Pelagicoccus sp. SDUM812003: one gene and its partners. The main gene of each other region encodes a partner of the protein of the gene in region 3 in a complex. Links are inferred from orthologs where the notes say so. Each region holds a gene or a part of one and is shown on either strand. Other genes may lie near its edges.

Region 1 (3,846 bases), on a different replicon or contig from region 3:
TTAGAGAATACGCCGAGCAGCTCAGCGATCCGAACGCTGACCGTGAACGCATAAAGGAACTCGCGTGCAATGGCTGAGGAAAAGAAAGACAATCTGATCACCGTCAACATCGACGGCATCGACCTGCAGGTGCCCCCGGGTACGAACATGGTCGATGCGGTCAAGATGCTCGGCAAGGAAGTCCCGCACTATTGCTACCACCCGAAACTCTCGGTGGCGGGCAACTGCCGCATGTGCCTGGTGGAAATGGGCATGCCTGGAAAGGATCGCGCCACTGGAGAGCCCATGCTCAACGAGGACGGCTCCCCGAAGATCATGTGGATGCCGGGTCCTGCCATCGCTTGCGGGACCAAGGCGGCCCCGGGGATGCACATCAAGACCAATTCGCCCAAGGCCGTCGAGTCGCGGGAGGCGGTCACCGAGTTTCTCTTGATCAATCACCCGCTGGATTGCCCCATTTGCGATCAGGCTGGAGAATGCAAGCTGCAGGAGTTTTCGGCGTCACACGGGCGTGGATACAGCCGTTTCATCGAAGCGAAAAACGTGAAGCCGAAACGCACGCGTCTCGGGCCTAGGGTAACGCTCGACGACGAGCGCTGCATCCTTTGTTCGCGCTGCGTTCGCTTTTCGCAGGAGATCGCCAAGGACGACGTGCTCGGTTTTATCGATCGTGGCAGCTATTCGACGCTGACCTGTTTCCCAGGCAAGGAGCTCGCGAATAATTACTCTTTGAATACGGTGGACATCTGCCCGGTGGGAGCGCTCACCAGTACCGACTTCCGATTCAAGATGCGCGTTTGGTTTCTTAAGGAGACCAAGAGCATCGACTTGGAAACTTCGGTCGGATGCAATACGGTGGTTTCTTCTCGCGAAGGAAAGATCTACCGCATCACCCCGCGTCAGAATGACGAGGTCAACGACACATGGATGCCGGATTCCGGCCGCGAGCTTTACAAGCAAGTGGAAGCGGAGGACCGCTTGACTGGTTGCGTCGCGGATTCCGTGGCCATCGAGCCTTCCAGGGCGATTGCCGCCGCCGCCGATGCGCTCAAAGGCGAGGGGATCGCCATCGTCGGCTCCGGTCGATGCACGGTCGAGGAGCAATTCGCTCTGAAAGCTATCGCCGATCAAGTCGGCGCTAAGGATGTGTATCTGGTTGCTCGATACGGCGAGGATGACGGCATCCTCGTCTCCAAGGATCGCAACCCGAACGTGCGCGGAGCCTTGGCGACCGGTTTGATTTCCGATCTGCCGACCGAGACGCTGAGCGATCTGGCGGCCAAGATCGACGCAGGCGAGGTCAAGACCGTGTTCGCAGTACGTGAGGATCTGGTGGCAGCTGGCTTGAGTGAGGACCAGCTCGCGAAAGTGACGGTGATCGCTCTCGACACGCGCGAGACTCCAACCACCAAAGCGGCGAAAGTGACCATCGCAGGCCTGACTCAATTCGAGAAGTCGGGGTCGGTGATCAATCAGCAGTTTCGTATCCAGAAATTTCATAAAGCTGTCCCGGGGCCATCCGGAGCGATCGACGATCTGGCGGCTCTGGCGGGAATCCAAAGCGCCTTGTCGAGCGACGCCTTCCCGAACTCGGTGGGAACCATCTGGGAAAGAATCGCCGCGTCGGGTAGCCTTTTCGAAGGCCTCAGCTTCAAGGGAATCTCCGACACCGGTGTCCTGCTCGATGGCAGCTCGTTCGAAGGGCTACCGTTCGTAGAAGGAAAGTCACTACACTTTGAACCCAAGAGCGAAGCCGTAGCAGCGGAATAGACGCCATGGAACTGACTGATATCATCATCAAATCGATCTACGCGATTGTCGTCGTGAGCGTGCTCATGGGCTTTTGCTCCTACGCGGTTCTCGCGGAGCGAAAGATCTCCAGTTGGATTCAAGGTCGTGTGGGTCCGAACCGCACCACGCTGCCGTTCATCGGATCGATCCCGGTGGTGGGCCGTTTTCTGACACGTCTCGGCGTGTTTCAGCCGGTGGCGGACGGATTGAAGTTCCTCTTCAAGGAGGACGTGCTTCCCGGGCACGTGAACAAGCTCTACTTCACGCTTGCCCCGGTCATCGCCTTGATTCCCGCCTTGACGACTGTGGTGGTAGTGCCCTTCGGCTACTACGAAAACGCGGCAGGGGAGGTGGTGAACCTGGTGCTGGCGGACTTGAACGTCGGCATCCTCTTCCTCTTCGCGGTCTCCTCGCTCGGCGTCTACGGAGTCGTGCTGGGCGGATGGGCGTCCAACTCGAAGTATCCATTTCTTGGAGGCATTCGCGCTTCCGCTCAAATGATCTCCTACGAGCTGGCCATGGGCATCTCGGTGCTGCCGATCTTCATGTGGGTCAACGCGCCGGGGACGGATGGCAGCTTGAGTCTGGTCGACGTGGTGAACGCCCAAGCGGGCGGGCTATGGTTTGCCATGTGGATGCCGTTTTCCTTCATCATTTTCGTGGTTTGCGTTTTTGCGGAAACCAATCGTCTGCCCTTTGACATGGCGGAGTCCGAGACGGAGCTCGTTTCCGGATTCCATACCGAGTACAGCTCCTTCAAGTTCGGCCTGTTCTTCGTGGGCGAGTACGCTCACATGCTGGTCGGCTCCGCGGTTGTGGCGGTGCTTTTTCTGGGGGGATGGCAGCCGCTGCCCTTCATGACTTGGGCCGACCTCGGCGTGACGGGCATTTGGGCGGGCATCTTCTCGGTGAGCACGCTGCTCGGGAAGTTGATCGGGTTCATGTTCTTTTTCATGTGGATCCGCTGGACGCTGCCTCGTTTCCGCTACGACCAAATCATGAAGCTTGGCTGGCAGATGTTGCTTCCCGCATCGATCGCCAATCTGGTGCTCTACACCTTCATCATCTATTTCATCGAGCGTCCCTAATCCGAATGCAGAATGAAGAACGGAGACTCAAACTCGCGCCGAACTCGGAAGACTCTTCATTCGTAACTTTCAACCTTTCGCTCAAAAATGGCTATCGTCGTTAAGAGAAAACCACTCAATCTACTAGAAAAGCTCTACATTCCCGAGATCATCAGAGGTCTTGGGGTCACCTTCCGCCGCATGTTTTTCGGGGAGACGGTGACCATGGAGTACCCGGAGCAGCGCCCGCCCATACCTGCGGGCTACCGCGGCGTGCCGACCTTGGTGCGCGATCCGGAAGGCCGCGAGAAATGCGTATCCTGCCAGCTTTGCGAGTTCGTTTGTCCGCCGAAGGCCATCCGCATCACTCCGGGCGAGATCACCGAGGATAGCCAGTACGCCCATGTGGAGAAGGCTCCCAAGGAGTTCGAGATCGACATGCTGCGCTGCATCTACTGCGGCATGTGTCAGGAGGTCTGTCCGGAAGAGGCGATCTGGCTGCAGAACCAGTATTCGACCTCTGGCTACACGAGAGCGGAGATGGTCAACGACAAGCAGAAGCTCTACGAGTTGGGCGGCACGCTGCCGGACGAGCATTTCAAGTGGAAGAAAAAGAAGGAAGCAGCCGAGCACGGCGGCGGGCATCACTAGGCCGGTCGCCGATGGTTAATTCATCATAGATCCTCCTCCATCCCATTTCCTCATGACTGAATTGTTTTTCTATCTCTTTTCCGCGATTACCCTTGGGTGTGGGATCGCGGTCGTGTTCAGCCGCAATCCGGTGAACGCGGCGATGTTTCTTATCCTGGCCTTCACGGGCATGGCGTCGCTGTTTGTGATGTTGGAAGCCTACTTTCTCGCGGTGATCCAGGTGCTTGTCTACGCGGGCGCCGTGGTGGTGCTCTTTCTTTTCATCATCATGCTTCTCGATGTTAAGGAGGAGTCGCGGCATCGCGTGAAACTGCTGACCATCGTGGCCAGCGTAGTG
Region 2 (6,238 bases), on a different replicon or contig from region 3:
ACGGTCGACCTCGACCAGTCGCGCTTCGCCCTGCGCGGCGAGCTTATCAATCCGATCGATTTTATTGAGAGTGTGGAGCTGGATTTCAGCTACGGAGACTACCGCCATGCCGAAATCGAAGATGAGGTTGTGGGCACGGTTTTTGATCGTGATGGATACGAGTTGCGCCTGACCGCGGTGCATCGTCCGATCGGCGGCTTCACCGGAGCGTTCGGTCTGCAGGTGACGGACGAGTCGTTTTCCGCGGTAGGAGAGGAGGCGTTCATTCCAAGCAACGACACGTCGCAGTACGGCCTGTTTGCGGTCGAGCGCCTGAATCGCCCCTGGGGCGCTTGGGAGTTCGGGGGCCGTGTCGAGACTGTGGACGTCGATCCGGTCGATGCCACGATTTACGGCAAAAGCTTCACGACAGGAAACGCCTCCGCGGGCTTCGTGCGTAGGGTGGGAGAGAGCGCAGCGTTCGCGTCGAATCTGACCTATGCGGAGCGGGCTCCGAACGCGAGCGAGCTGTTCGCGTTCGGACCGCATATCGGTACGCAGAGCTTCGAGATAGGGGACTCCAGCTTGGGCGTGGAAAGCTCGGTCAATCTTGACCTGTCCTATCGCCTGACGGCTGGAAAGCTGACCGGAGAGTTTACCGTGTTTTACTCGGACTTTAGCGACTATATCTATATGCGTTTCCTCGATCACGAGCTTGTCGAGGGAATGTATGGAGAATTGGATACAGATGGGTTGAACGTCTTCCAGGCGACTCCTGCCGATGCCCGCTTCTACGGCTACGAAGTCGATTTGCGCTACCACATCATAGACGAAGCTGATCGCACGATGCACTTCGATCTGCTGATCGATCAGACGAGAGCGACGAACGAACGTTTTGAAACGAACATGCCCCGCATTCCGACTCGCCGAATCGGAGGACGCTACGAGTACGCCTTTGGGCCATGGGTGATGGGAGTGGAAGGTCGCTACAACGAAGCGGCGTCACATCTGGCCCCTAACGAGTTGCCAACCGACAGCTATTTTCTCTGGGGCGCGGACCTTCGGTACCGTATCCAGGCGACGGAAACGGTGACGGTTGATCTGTTCGCGGTGGGATCGAACCTTGGCGACGAAGAGGCTCGGCCCCATACCTCCTACCTCAAGGACTTGGCGCCGATGCCAGGCAGAAGCGTCAAGCTGGGCGTGCGGACACGTTTCTAGTGGTCGTTGGAGACGCGCCCCACCGGGGGATAGAGGGCCTCCAGTTCGAGACAATGCGAAAGGTAGCGGCATGAGCGAAAAGGATACGGTCAATCACTTCGACAAGCGGCAAGCCGAGTCCTATGACGCTCGTTGGCAAGCCTTGGCGCCGCTTAACGATAGCCTGCACTTGCAGCTCTCGCTGGTCCTGGAGGAAGCGCCGGAAGAGGCGCGTGTCCTTTGCGTGGGAGCGGGCACGGGAGCGGAGCTGATCGCTTTGGCGAGACGGTTCTCAACGTGGCGTTTTCTGGCGGTGGATCCTTCGGCGCCGATGCTTGAGGTTTGCCGGAGGAAAGCTGAAGCGAACGGCGTTGCGGATCGCTGCGCCTTTCACGTCGGGCATGTGTCTGACGTTCCCGAAGCTGAGGGGGTGTTCGATGCGGCGACCTCGCTCCTCGTTTCCCACTTCATCGTGAACCTGGAGGAGCGGCTGCGGTATTTTCGGGACATTCGCGAGCGGTTGCGACCTGGAGGGGTGCTAGTGACTTCCGACCTCTGCGAAGCGCCGAGAGGCCAGCAAGCGGAGCTGATGCCGGTTTGGCTTCGCATGATGCGGTACGCGGGAGCGACCTCCGAGCAAGTCGAAGGCATGTTGACGTCCTATGAGCAAAACGTGTCGATGCTGCCCGAGCAAGCTATGGAAAACCTGCTGATCGAGGCGGGCTTTTCGCATCCCACGCTCTACGCCCAATCGCTTCTCATTCGATCTTGGTTCGCTCGAGCCAAGCAAACTCACGCATAGTTCTAGAAGCGAGAACGCCAGATGGCGCGTTGTTTTCCGGAATCTTGGGAGCAGGCGAAGCGACACTCGACCGACGGGAGGCAAGGGGGGGCCGATCGTAGCGATTTTGCCTAAGGCAAAGTGGCGGAGAGAGAGGAATTGGTTGAGCGTTGCTCAAGTCCTGCGGACCCGTCTGCGGTCGCTGCGCTCCCTTCCGTCGAACCCTCTGCTCGGGTTCTTCATCCTGCTATCTCGCCATTCGACTCTACGCGTCGAATGGCGGAGAGAGAGGGATTCGAACCCTCGGTACGGTTACCCGTACACGCACTTTCCAGGCGCGCGCCTTCGACCACTCAGCCACCTCTCCGTGACCTTCTTTTCGCCGTTCCCCTAGGGGGCTGGCGTGAAGAACGGCCTAATAAGAGGATTCGGGTATCGTCGGTCAATTTCTTTTCTCAAAAATTCCGAAACGGCGAAATGCTTCTCTTCAAATGCCAAAAACCCGCTTGCATGTTAGAGGGCGCTGCCTAGGTTGCGTCGTTTGTAGTGTTCCGAGAAAAATGGTCTCTTCAAACGCAGACATAGGTTACAACAGCAAGGTCGAAGGGGGCGTGATCGTCTCCAAGGCGGATGCTGTGATTAACTGGATTCGCACCCATTCCCTTTGGCCGATGCCGATGGGGCTGGCGTGTTGCGCGATCGAGCTCATGGCCTCGGGCGCTTCAAAGTTCGACATTTCCCGCTTCGGGGCGGAGGTCATGCGGTTTTCGCCTCGACAATCTGACGTTATGATTGTGGCGGGCACGGTGACCTACAAGATGGCTCCGGTGGTGCGTCGCATCTATGATCAGATGGCGGAGCCGAAGTGGGTGATCGCCATGGGGGCGTGCGCCTCCTCTGGCGGCATGTACCGCTCCTACGCCACGTTGCAGGGGGTGGATCGGATCGTCCCGGTCGACGTGTATGTCAGCGGCTGTCCGCCGCGCCCGGAGGCGTTGTTGGACGCTCTTATTAAGTTGCAGGACAAGGTGATGACCGAGACCTCGACTTCGAATCTACTGAAGGCTAAAGAGGCCTGATCCGCTTACGCCGATGATTGCTCAAGATCTTTTAACCGCCCTGCAAGGAGTCAGCTCCGACGTGTCAGAGCGGGGTTCCGCTGATTGTCCCGCTTTCAACTGCCCGATCGAGTCCTTGTTCGAGGTATTGAAAACGCTGCGCGACAACCATGGCTACGACATGCTGGTGGACGCCACGGGAATCGACAATGGGGTGGAGGAGCATCCCCGCTTCACGGTTGTCTATCACCTGCTATCGACCAGCGCCCATCGCTACGTGCGGGTGGCCGCGGATTGCGCCGACAGCGAGAAGCCGGTCGCTCCCTCGGTGGTTTCGCTTTGGGAGGCCGCAAACTGGCACGAGCGCGAGTGCTTCGACCTTCTGGGAATTTCCTACTCCGACCATCCCGACCTTCGCCGCATCTTGATGTGGGACGACTATCCCTACCATCCGTTGCGCAAGGATTTCCCCTTGGCGGGTCACGAAGAGGACCTTTGGGACGAGGAAATCAGCGAACGCACGGGCACCAAGGTGATTTCCGCCCCGATGGCAGGCGGCCCGTTCGTCGCCAAGAGCTCGAGTTTCGAGGCCGAGAGGGAGCCTCGAGCCAAGGACGAGAGCTGGAACGAGAAGAAAGAGAAGCCGGGCGAATAGCTTGTCTCTCTCGCATTCGAAACCACACAGCTGACTTTTGCCCAATGGCTACCGAATCTAAAGAGTACACAATGCCGGATGCGGCCGCCCGCGCTTCGCAGGCGTCGGAGGAGTTCGAGACGGAAAAGCTCGACCTGAGCGTGGGCCCTTCCCACCCGTCCACCCACGGGGTGCTTCGCCTCAACATCCAGCTCGATGGCGAGATCATCCAGAATTGCGACCCGGTGGTCGGCTACCTGCATCGCGGGGATGAGAAGATCGCGGAGAACATGACCTACAATCAGTTCGTGCCCTACACGGACCGCTTGGACTACTTGGCCCCGCTGGCAAACAACGCCATCTACGCCATCGCGGTGGAGAAGCTGGCAGGCATCGAAGTGCCGGAGCGCTGCCAGGCGATCCGGGTGCTCACCAGCGAAATGGCCCGAGTCTCTTCGCATCTGCTCGGCCTGGGGGCCTACACCATGGACGTGGGGGCCTTGACGGTGTTCATGATCACCTTCACCGAGCGCGAGAAGCTTTACGATCTTTTCGAGGAGCTTACCGGAGCGCGTTTTACCACCAGCTACACCCGCGTCGGCGGTCTGCTCAAGGACATGCCGGATGGTTGGATGGACCGGGTGCTGAAGTTCTGCGACGAGTTTCTGCCGCTCCTGGACGACGTGGAGGAGCTGCTGACGCGCAATCGCATCTTCATCGATCGCACGGCGGACGTCGGGATCATCTCGAAGGAGGATGCCATCTCCTATGGATTGACCGGACCAAACGCCCGAGCGTCGGGACTGGATCTGGACCTTCGCCGCGACGCCCCTTACTCCGGCTACGAGAAGTATGATTTCGAAGTGGCGATCGGCGAAAACGGAGACTGCTACGACCGCTACCTCGTTCGCATGGTGGAGATGCGTCAGAGCATCCGAATCATCCGTCAAGTCATCGAGAAGATGCCCGACGGACCCTACCGCTCGGAAGACCAGAAGAAGATCATCCTGCCGCACAAGGATAAGACGCTGACCTCCATGGAGGAGCTCATCCAGAACTTCATGATCACCACCGAGGGGCCGCAGATCCCGCCCGGCGAAGTCTATTTCGAAGGCGAGGCCCCGAAGGGAGCGCTCGGTTTCTTCATCAACAGCCGGGGTGGAGGCGTGCCGTATCGCATGAAGATTCGCGGACCTTCGTTCTGCAACCTCAGCATCCTGCCCAAGCTCATGAAGGGCTGCATGGTTTCCGACATCGCCTCGATCCTTGGAAGCTTGGACTTCGTGATGGGGGAGTGCGATCGATAGAATTTTGTCGCCTAAGAACGACACGGATATTCACGAATTGGATACAGGTTATTCGAGTCAGTTTGTGAAAGACCGTGGTTCGAAACGACTCTTAAGAAAATGAACTTAAAGCCAGAGACACTAGCTGAAATCGAAGCGGCGATTCCGAAGTATCCGGATCCGCGCAGCGCGGTCATGCCTTTGTTGCATGCGATTCAGAAGGACCAGGGACTGCTGACGAACGAAGCGGCGGAGTGGGTCGCCAAGAAGCTGGGCATCGAGCCGATCAATGTGCTTTCGGTGATCACGTTCTATCCCTTCTTTCGTCAGCATAAGATAGGCAAGCGCCACATCCGCGTTTGCCGCACGCTATCCTGCGCCATGGCGGGCGGAGCCAAGGTCTGCGATACCATGCTGAAGGAGTTCGAGACGGAATTGAACGAAGTCTCCCCGGATGGAGAAGTGACCGTCGAATTCGCCGAGTGTCTGGCCAGTTGCGGCAGCGCCCCGGTGATGCTGGTGGACGAGGAATTGCACGAGAATCTCGACGTGGCGAAGGCCAAGGCTCTCTGCGAGAAGATCAAAGCGGAGGCGAAAGCGTAGTTAAAATGGCGATACATCCCAAGGAACAGCGCCTGATTCTCAAGTATGCTGACGAGGAAGGCTATACGCCGAAGATCGACAGCTACATGGCTCACGGCGGCTACGACATGCTCAAAAAGGCGGTCACTATGGAGCCGCAGAGCATCATCGACGAAGTCAAGAAGTCCGGCTTGCGCGGCCGCGGCGGAGCCGGATTCCCGTGCGGGGTGAAGTGGAGCTTCGTCGATCGCAAGTCCGGCAAGCCCATCTATCTGATCTGCAATTGCGACGAGTCGGAGCCGGGCACCTTCAAGGATCGCCAGATCGTGCACAAGGATCCGCACCAGCTGATTGAGGGCATGATGATTTCCTGCTTCGCCAACAATGTGGCGAAGGCCTTCATCTACATTCGCGAGGAGATGCCGCACGGCGCCCGCATTTTGGACGAAGCGATTTTGGAAGCGAAGGAAAAGGGCTTCGTCGGCGACAATGTATGCGGATCCGGATACAGCTGCGACATCGTCGTGCACCGCGGAGCCGCGGCCTACATTTGCGGCGAGGAGACGGGGCTCATCGAATCTCTGGAAGGCAAGCGCGCCAATCCGCGCATCAAGCCGCCTTATTTCCCTGCGGTTCTCGGTCTCTACAATTGCCCGACCATCGTCAACAATGTGGAAACGCTCTGCAACGCGGTACACATTCTGCAGATGGGGGCGGA
Region 3 (6,109 bases):
GGAAAACGGCTCCGACGTGGTCGAGGTTTGCGATTTGGTTTACTCCCGCGCCTCCAATCGCCCTTCCTATTGGGTGCTGGCGGTTCCCGAAGCGTCTCCCATCAAGACTGTCAAGGACCTGCAGGGCAAACGCATCGCTACGGAGGTCGTGAACCTGACCCGCAAGTTCCTCGCCGATCATGGCGTGGAAGCCGAAGTCGAATTTTCCTGGGGCGCGACTGAAGTGAAGGTGCCGGATATGGTGGACGCCATCGTGGATCTCACCGAAACCGGCAACTCGCTGCGGGCCAATAAGCTGCGCATCGTGGAGACGCTTCTGAAAACCAATACCAAGCTCATCGCCAATCGCAAGAGCTGGGAGAATCCGGAGAAGCGGGCCAAGATCGAAACCATCGCCATGATGCTGCAGGCCGCTCTCAGCGCCGCGGACAAGGTCGGGCTCAAGCTCAACGCTCCCAAAGCCAGCTTAGCCAAGATCCTCGAAGTGCTGCCTTCGCTGCGCAACCCGACGGTCAACGATCTCAGCGACGAGGGCTGGTCGGCGGTCGAGGTGGTGCTCTCCGAGAAGGAAGTTCGCGACGTTATCCCGCAGCTCAAGGATCTGGGAGCGGAAGGCATCATCGAGTACCCGCTCAACAAGATCGTCTACTAGGCTCGCCGCTTTCGGTCCAGGAGGCCTGATCTAGCAGCGGCTGATTTCGAGGGGCGTTTCTCCCAGTTTTCTCTGGAAAACGAGTCGGGAGGGTCGCTCCTTTCTCTTTTTACGCTAATATAGGGAGGAAAAAGCTATTTCTCTTGCATGAGTCGGGCTCGGCTGCATCTTCTGCCCGCTCGCGACAAACCTAAACAAGCTCGATTTCGTCGCGTCGCTTCCGATCGAGCTAGCAAAAACCAAACAGTTGAGTCGATTCGTCGGCTCGTCCCAGGCTCTTCTCGACGGATTCCGGAAGCATTCGCGAGCAAGCGCCACGCATATCATGAGTTCAATAATGGCTGAACTTCTCGCCCAGACCTCCTTCGACAAGTTGAAGGAAGGATCGATCATCAAGGGCACTGTCACCGAAATCCGCCAGAACGAAGTCGTTGTCGACATCGGCGGTAAGTCCGAAGGCCTCGTACCTGCAAACGAATTCGTCGATCTCGGCGACCTGCAGATTGGCGAAGAAATCGAAGTCTTCCTCGAAAAGCTCGAGGACAAGGAAGGCAATCCGCTGCTTTCCTTCGACAAGGCTGAGCAAAAGAAGAATTGGGAGAACATCATCACCAAGTGTGAGGAAGGTTCCATCGTTCAGGGCCGCGTGAAGAGCAAGGTCAAGGGCGGTCTGATCGTAGGCATGGGCGTAGACGCCTTCTTGCCAGCGTCCCATATCGACATCCAGCCCCCGAAGAATCTCGACCAGTACGTCGGCCAAACCTACGACTACAAGGTTCTCAAGATCAATTTGGAGCGCAAGAACATCGTTCTTTCCCGCCGCGAGCTCATCGAAGAGCAGCGCGCCACCAAGCGTCGCGAGCTTCTCGAGCGCGTCAACCCCGGCGACGTCGTCAAGGGTGTGGTCAAGAACATCACCGACTTCGGCGCCTTCATCGACCTCGATGGCATGGACGGACTGCTCCATATCACCGACATGAGCTGGGGCCGCATTTCCCACCCGAGCGAAATGCTCAAGCAGGGTGAGGAGATCGACGTGATGATCATCGAGATCAACCGCGAGAAGGAACGCGTTTCCCTCGGTCTCAAGCAGACCAAGTCCAACCCATGGCAGGACATCGAGTCCAAGTACCCGATCGGAGCCAAGGTTGCCGGCAAGGTGGTCAACCTCGTTCCCTACGGCGCATTCATCGAAATCGAAGAAGGCGTGGAAGGTCTCGTGCACGTCACCGAAATGTCCTGGACCAAGCGCATCACCAAGCCGAGCGAACTGCTCAAGGTGGGCGACGAAGTCGAGGCGGTGGTTCTCGGCATCCAGAAGGACGAAGAGAAGATCTCTCTCGGCATTCGCCAGCTCGATCCGAACCCATGGGACATGGTCGTTCACAACTACCCAGTTGGGGCCCACGTGCATGGCAAGGTGCGCAACATCACCACCTACGGAGCCTTCGTCGAACTCGAAGAAGGCATCGATGGCATGGTTCACGTTTCCGACATGTCCTGGACCCGCAAGGTCAACCACCCGAGCGAAGTGCTCAAGAAGGGCGACGAGATCGATGCGATCGTTCTCGACGTGGATACCAACAACCAGCGCATCTCCCTCGGCATGAAGCAGCTCGCTGACGACCCATGGGAAGACATCGACAGCCGCTTCCGCATCGGCGACGTGGTTTCCGGCAAGGTCTCCAAGATCACTTCCTTCGGCGCTTTCGTCGAACTGGAAGACCACATCGACGGTCTGGTGCACATCAGCCAGATCAGCGAAGAACGCGTAGAGAAGATCAAGGACGTGCTGGACATCGGCGCCGACGTGACCGCTCGCGTGATCAAGATCGACCGCGAAGAGCGTCGTCTGGGCCTCTCCATCAAGGCGGCCAACTACGACGACAGCCAGCTGGCTCAGGAAACCGCTACCTACGAAAACATGAAGGACGGCGGCGACTTGATGAACCTGGGCGACATCCTCGACCAGGCAGCCAACAAGTAGTCGAAACTTCGTTTCTCGAACCTTTTCGAAGCGAGCCTCGCCAGGGGCTCGCTTTTTTTATGGTCCGGTCAGGTGGAACGGCTCGTCCCCGAGACGTTCAGAAAACGTGGATCTAGCAGTGACGGTCGTCCCGGGGACGTGCCGACCCACCTAGAAGAAGACGAGATCGCTTAATATCCCACAAATGTAGGCGTACTTGGGCGAAACCGTACGATGATTGGCGCTTCTTTCAGTATTTGCCTTGAAATAAGGGGCTTATTAGGAATGTTTGCAGCAGTCATGACCGTATCAGACTTCGTACCCGTATTGATTCAGATCGCCTTGGCTGCCGGGCTCGCTGGAGCCATTCTCACCGGCAGTTGGCTCTTCGGACAGCGCGGCTCCAAGAACGCGATCAAAAACTACGCCTACGAATGCGGCATCAAATCCGATGGCAAGACGAGCACGCGCTTCTCGGTCAAGTTCTACGTGACCGCCATGCTCTTTATCCTCTTCGACATCGAAGTTCTCTTTCTCATCCCCTGGGTGCTGGTTTACCGCGATTTCGTGGCGAGCAGCCTACCAATTCTTGGCCCAATCCTTTTCTTCATCGGCGTGCTGGTTGTCGGCCTCGTCTACGAGTTGAAGAAGGGCGCTTTGGAGTGGGAAAAATAGGGCTGTGCTAACCAGGTCGCAGCGGGTGCTACCCCGATATGAGACTCGACCGATACTTTTCGCGTAGGCGAACGCTGGATATAGAGAGCGATAACTTAGAGGGTTCACTCAAGGAATTGCTCAAGGTGTCCACGTCTCGATTCAAGGACTTGGAGCGCAAGAAGCTGCTTCCCGGACTGATGCGTCGTGAGAACACCATGACGACTTATTTGGGCAACGGCGTGGCTTTGCCGCATTTGCGGGTGAAGATGCGCCGCAAGTATGTCTTCGCCATCGGCCGCTCCAAGGAGGGAATCAGCTACGAAGGCCTGAAGAATCAGGAGAAGGTGCACTTGGTGGTGCTGCTGCTCGCTGGCGAAACCGCGAACGACTACTTGAACGTGCTTGCCGCGGTGGCCCGTCTAGTGAAGGACCAGGCCTTCGTCGACATGCTGCTCAAGTCTGAAAATCTGGATACGTTCTACGAGCAGCTGACTTCCGCCTTCGGTGGCATCCTCACGGCCCAGCCGAAAGCTCGCCAAAGCTCGCTGAACCGCCTGATGCTCCGTCAAGCGGCTCGCGTGGCGAAAGGGGCGCGTTGCGGTTCCATCGCGGTCTTTGGAGACACCATGCTGGCCAGTCCCCTGGAATTGCCTCCGGCCTTCAAGGAATTTAAAACGGTGCTGATTTCTCGGCGAGCGAAAGAGGGAGACGCGGAGGATTCCAAATTCGACGAGATGATTCAGGTGCGTTCCTTCTCGGAAGGGCGACTTTCCCAGCTGCGATCCGCATTCCTGGTCGGTTTGACCCGCGGCGTATTCAAAATCAGTGACAAGATCTGCTGCGTCGGAGGCATCCCCAGCACCGATCAGTTTGATACGTTGGTAGTGGTGGACATGAAGCAGGAGTTTTCAGCGCTTCTTGCGGAGCGAGAGAACTTCATGCCGAGCGACGTTTCGCCTGAGGTCCTGGAGCGCGTCATCGGCATCGCCATGGAGCTTTCCGTGGAGGGTCGAGAAGGCAAGCCGGTGGGCACCTTGTTCGTGCTGGGCGATACCAAGAAGGTGGAGACGATGACCAAGCCGCTGGTCCTGAATCCGTTTCATGGGTACAAGGAGGAGGATCGAAACATTCTCAGCCCGTTCATGGACGAGACGGTGAAGGAGTTCTCCAGTCTGGACGGGGCCTTCGTCATCAACGGCGAGGGCGTGCTGGCCTCGGCGGGCAGCTTGATCCACACGCCGGAGTTCGATCAGGAGCTGCCGAGCGGACTTGGAGCCCGTCACGCTGCCGCTGCCGCGATTTCGCTTTGCTCCGACTGTCTGGCCATCGTGGTTTCCTCGAGCACCGGGCAGGTGACGGTCTTTCGAAACGGCATCGCTCTGCCGCTGGTCGAGCGTTCGCTGGGGCGCAAGGCTCTCTAGACGGAGCCGGTCGATCGAGAGCTCGCCTCCGTCCGAGTCCCCTGTATTTTCCCCTTGCATTCTATTCCCGAGATGCGAGAGTTCGCGGCTTCAATTTCTAAAAAACCATGCCACGCGAAGTAATCACTCTCGAATGTACCGAAGCAAAGGCCGAAGGTAAGCCGGTTTCCCGCTACCTCTCGTCCCGCAACAAGAAAACCGTCACCGAGCGCGTTGAGAAGAAGAAGTACAATCCTCATCTGAAGCGCCACACGGTTCACAAGGAAATCAAGTAGTTGGTTTTCTCCCAGCGCTTTACGACAAAAGCGACTCTCGTTCGAGGGTCGCTTTTTTAGTTTACGCCAAGGCCGTCGGGCGTCTGGACGCGAGCTGAGGAACGGGACGTGCGGCTATTCGCCGCTTTCAGGGTGGCGGCGGGCGGCTCGCCAGCTGTCTCGGTGCTTGCGGATCCAGTCCAGCAATGCGCGCTCGAAGCCAATGTCGTACCCGAGTCGCTCCGACTCGAGCCACTTGTGCCGCAGGATCTCTTCGCGTTCCGCTAAAAACTCTTGGTATAGGCTGGAACGTTTCACGAATTCGTGTTGGTCGCTCGACTTGTGTTCTTCTGCTGCCATGACGGTTAACTTCGCTCCGCAGCGAACGGACAATTTGTCCTAGGTAAGCAATCGGAACTTATGGCTATTCCATAAGGTCTTGGCAATCGCATTGCTGCTTTTGACAGATTGCTAACCGGCGTTCGTTGTGGGAGTGGTGCGAGGATAATACGCGGGAGCATTGAGGGTAATTCGTTCAACGCCAACCCTTTTCCTCTAGGATTGTCCCTAATTTACAATCAGGGCGAAGATCAGTGCGCTTCGCAATCTGGCCGACTATATGCGAGACAGAATGTCGCGAGCTATCGTTTTGAAGCTTTGGGCGATCTTCGAGTCCGGTTCCGCGACCACGATCGGCTTGCCGGCGTCGCCGCCTTCGCGAATCGATTGATCGAGTGGAATTTGACCCAGAAAATCGGTTTTCAGATCGTTCGCCGTTTGCTGGCCACCGCCTTCACCGAAGATGTTGACCCGCGTCCCATCGGGCTGTTCCAGATAGCTCATGTTTTCAGCGACCCCAAGGATCTTGACGTTGGTCTTTTCCAGCATGCGGGCGCCGCGCTTGGCGACTTGGGTGGCGGCTGGCTGAGGAGTGGTGACGAGCACCGCTCCGCTGAGAGGAATGGTCTGCACGAGGGAGAGCTGGGCATCGCCGGTGCCGGGCGGGAGATCCACTACCAGGATTTCGATTTCGCCCCACTTCACGTTCTGAGAAAACTGCTGGATGGTCTTCATCACCATCGGTCCCCGCCAAACCACCGGAGTGTCCTCGTCCACCAGAAAGCCCATCGACATGACCTTCAGGCCGTTTCCCTCCATC

Evidence for each region.
Region 1: the proteins of QEH54_RS18005 (region 3) and QEH54_RS06450 are in contact, whole or in part, in a cryo-EM structure (PDB 6KHJ), measured with the Thermosynechococcus vestitus proteins. The link is inferred for Pelagicoccus sp. SDUM812003 from one-to-one orthologs. Residues at the interface, in WP_126986108.1 of Thermosynechococcus vestitus: Gly6, Tyr7, Glu8, Tyr9, Phe10, Gly12, Phe13, Leu14, Ile16, Cys17, Ser18, Pro21, Ala24, Leu25, Ala27, Ser28, Leu31, Arg32, Pro33, Ser35, Arg40, Leu41, Thr42, Thr43, Tyr44, Glu45, Ile51, Gly53, Ala54, Trp55; in WP_126985484.1 of Thermosynechococcus vestitus: Gln8, Lys26, Trp29, Leu30, Pro33, Met34, Met37, Leu38, Leu83, Ile84, Phe85, Lys86, Glu87, Asp88, Val89, Leu90, Pro91, Ala92, Thr100, Ala104, Val107, Ile108, Phe111, Leu112, Tyr114, Ile115, Ile125, Ser126, Leu128, Phe133.
Region 2: the proteins of QEH54_RS18005 (region 3) and nuoD are in contact, whole or in part, in a cryo-EM structure (PDB 6ZJN), measured with the Thermus thermophilus proteins. The link is inferred for Pelagicoccus sp. SDUM812003 from one-to-one orthologs. Residues at the interface, in WP_096411116.1 of Thermus thermophilus: Glu45, Ser46, Asn48, Pro50, Ala51, Gly52, Glu53; in WP_223903221.1 of Thermus thermophilus: Met26, Thr27, Asn29, Gly31, Pro32, His34.

Annotation. Positions count from the first base shown.
Region 1 is NZ_JARXHY010000003.1:479,377-483,222, forward strand. What follows is about bases 846-3,827. They hold QEH54_RS06450 (complex I subunit 1 family protein), read left to right. Parts: upstream 846-1,775; coding sequence 1,776-2,879; downstream 2,880-3,827. Other genes in these bases: QEH54_RS06445 (2Fe-2S iron-sulfur cluster-binding protein), read left to right, coding at 846-1,770; QEH54_RS06455 (NADH-quinone oxidoreductase subunit I), read left to right, coding at 2,967-3,509; QEH54_RS06460 (NADH-quinone oxidoreductase subunit J), read left to right, coding at 3,562-3,827. In the rest of the region: NADH-quinone oxidoreductase subunit NuoF, read left to right, coding at 1-77; more of QEH54_RS06445, read left to right, coding at 70-845; more of QEH54_RS06460, read left to right, coding at 3,828-3,846. UniProt on the Escherichia coli protein: NDH-1 shuttles electrons from NADH, via FMN and iron-sulfur (Fe-S) centers, to quinones in the respiratory chain. The immediate electron acceptor for the enzyme in this species is believed to be ubiquinone.
Region 2 is NZ_JARXHY010000003.1:472,543-478,780, forward strand. Bases 3,029-5,838 are described here. They hold nuoD (NADH dehydrogenase (quinone) subunit D), read left to right. Parts: upstream 3,029-3,717; coding sequence 3,718-4,959; downstream 4,960-5,838. Other genes in these bases: nuoB (NADH-quinone oxidoreductase subunit NuoB), read left to right, coding at 3,029-3,039; QEH54_RS06425 (NADH-quinone oxidoreductase subunit C), read left to right, coding at 3,053-3,673; QEH54_RS06435 (NAD(P)H-dependent oxidoreductase subunit E), read left to right, coding at 5,059-5,541; nuoF (NADH-quinone oxidoreductase subunit NuoF), read left to right, coding at 5,547-5,838. In the rest of the region: QEH54_RS06405 (TonB-dependent receptor), read left to right, coding at 1-1,200; QEH54_RS06410 (class I SAM-dependent methyltransferase), read left to right, coding at 1,271-1,981; more of nuoB, read left to right, coding at 2,521-3,028; more of nuoF, read left to right, coding at 5,839-6,238.
Region 3 is NZ_JARXHY010000015.1:34,554-40,662, reverse strand. What follows is about bases 1,925-4,605. They hold QEH54_RS18005 (NADH-quinone oxidoreductase subunit A), read left to right. Parts: upstream 1,925-2,918; coding sequence 2,919-3,293; downstream 3,294-4,605. Other genes in these bases: QEH54_RS18000 (PTS sugar transporter subunit IIA), read left to right, coding at 3,332-4,605; rpsA (30S ribosomal protein S1), read left to right, coding at 1,925-2,639. Also shown: hisG (ATP phosphoribosyltransferase), read left to right, coding at 1-652; more of rpsA, read left to right, coding at 978-1,924; more of QEH54_RS18000, read left to right, coding at 4,606-4,696; rpmG (50S ribosomal protein L33), read left to right, coding at 4,804-4,971; QEH54_RS17990 (hypothetical protein), read right to left, coding at 5,086-5,310; QEH54_RS17985 (Mrp/NBP35 family ATP-binding protein), read right to left, coding at 5,566-6,109. UniProt on the Escherichia coli protein: NDH-1 shuttles electrons from NADH, via FMN and iron-sulfur (Fe-S) centers, to quinones in the respiratory chain. The immediate electron acceptor for the enzyme in this species is believed to be ubiquinone.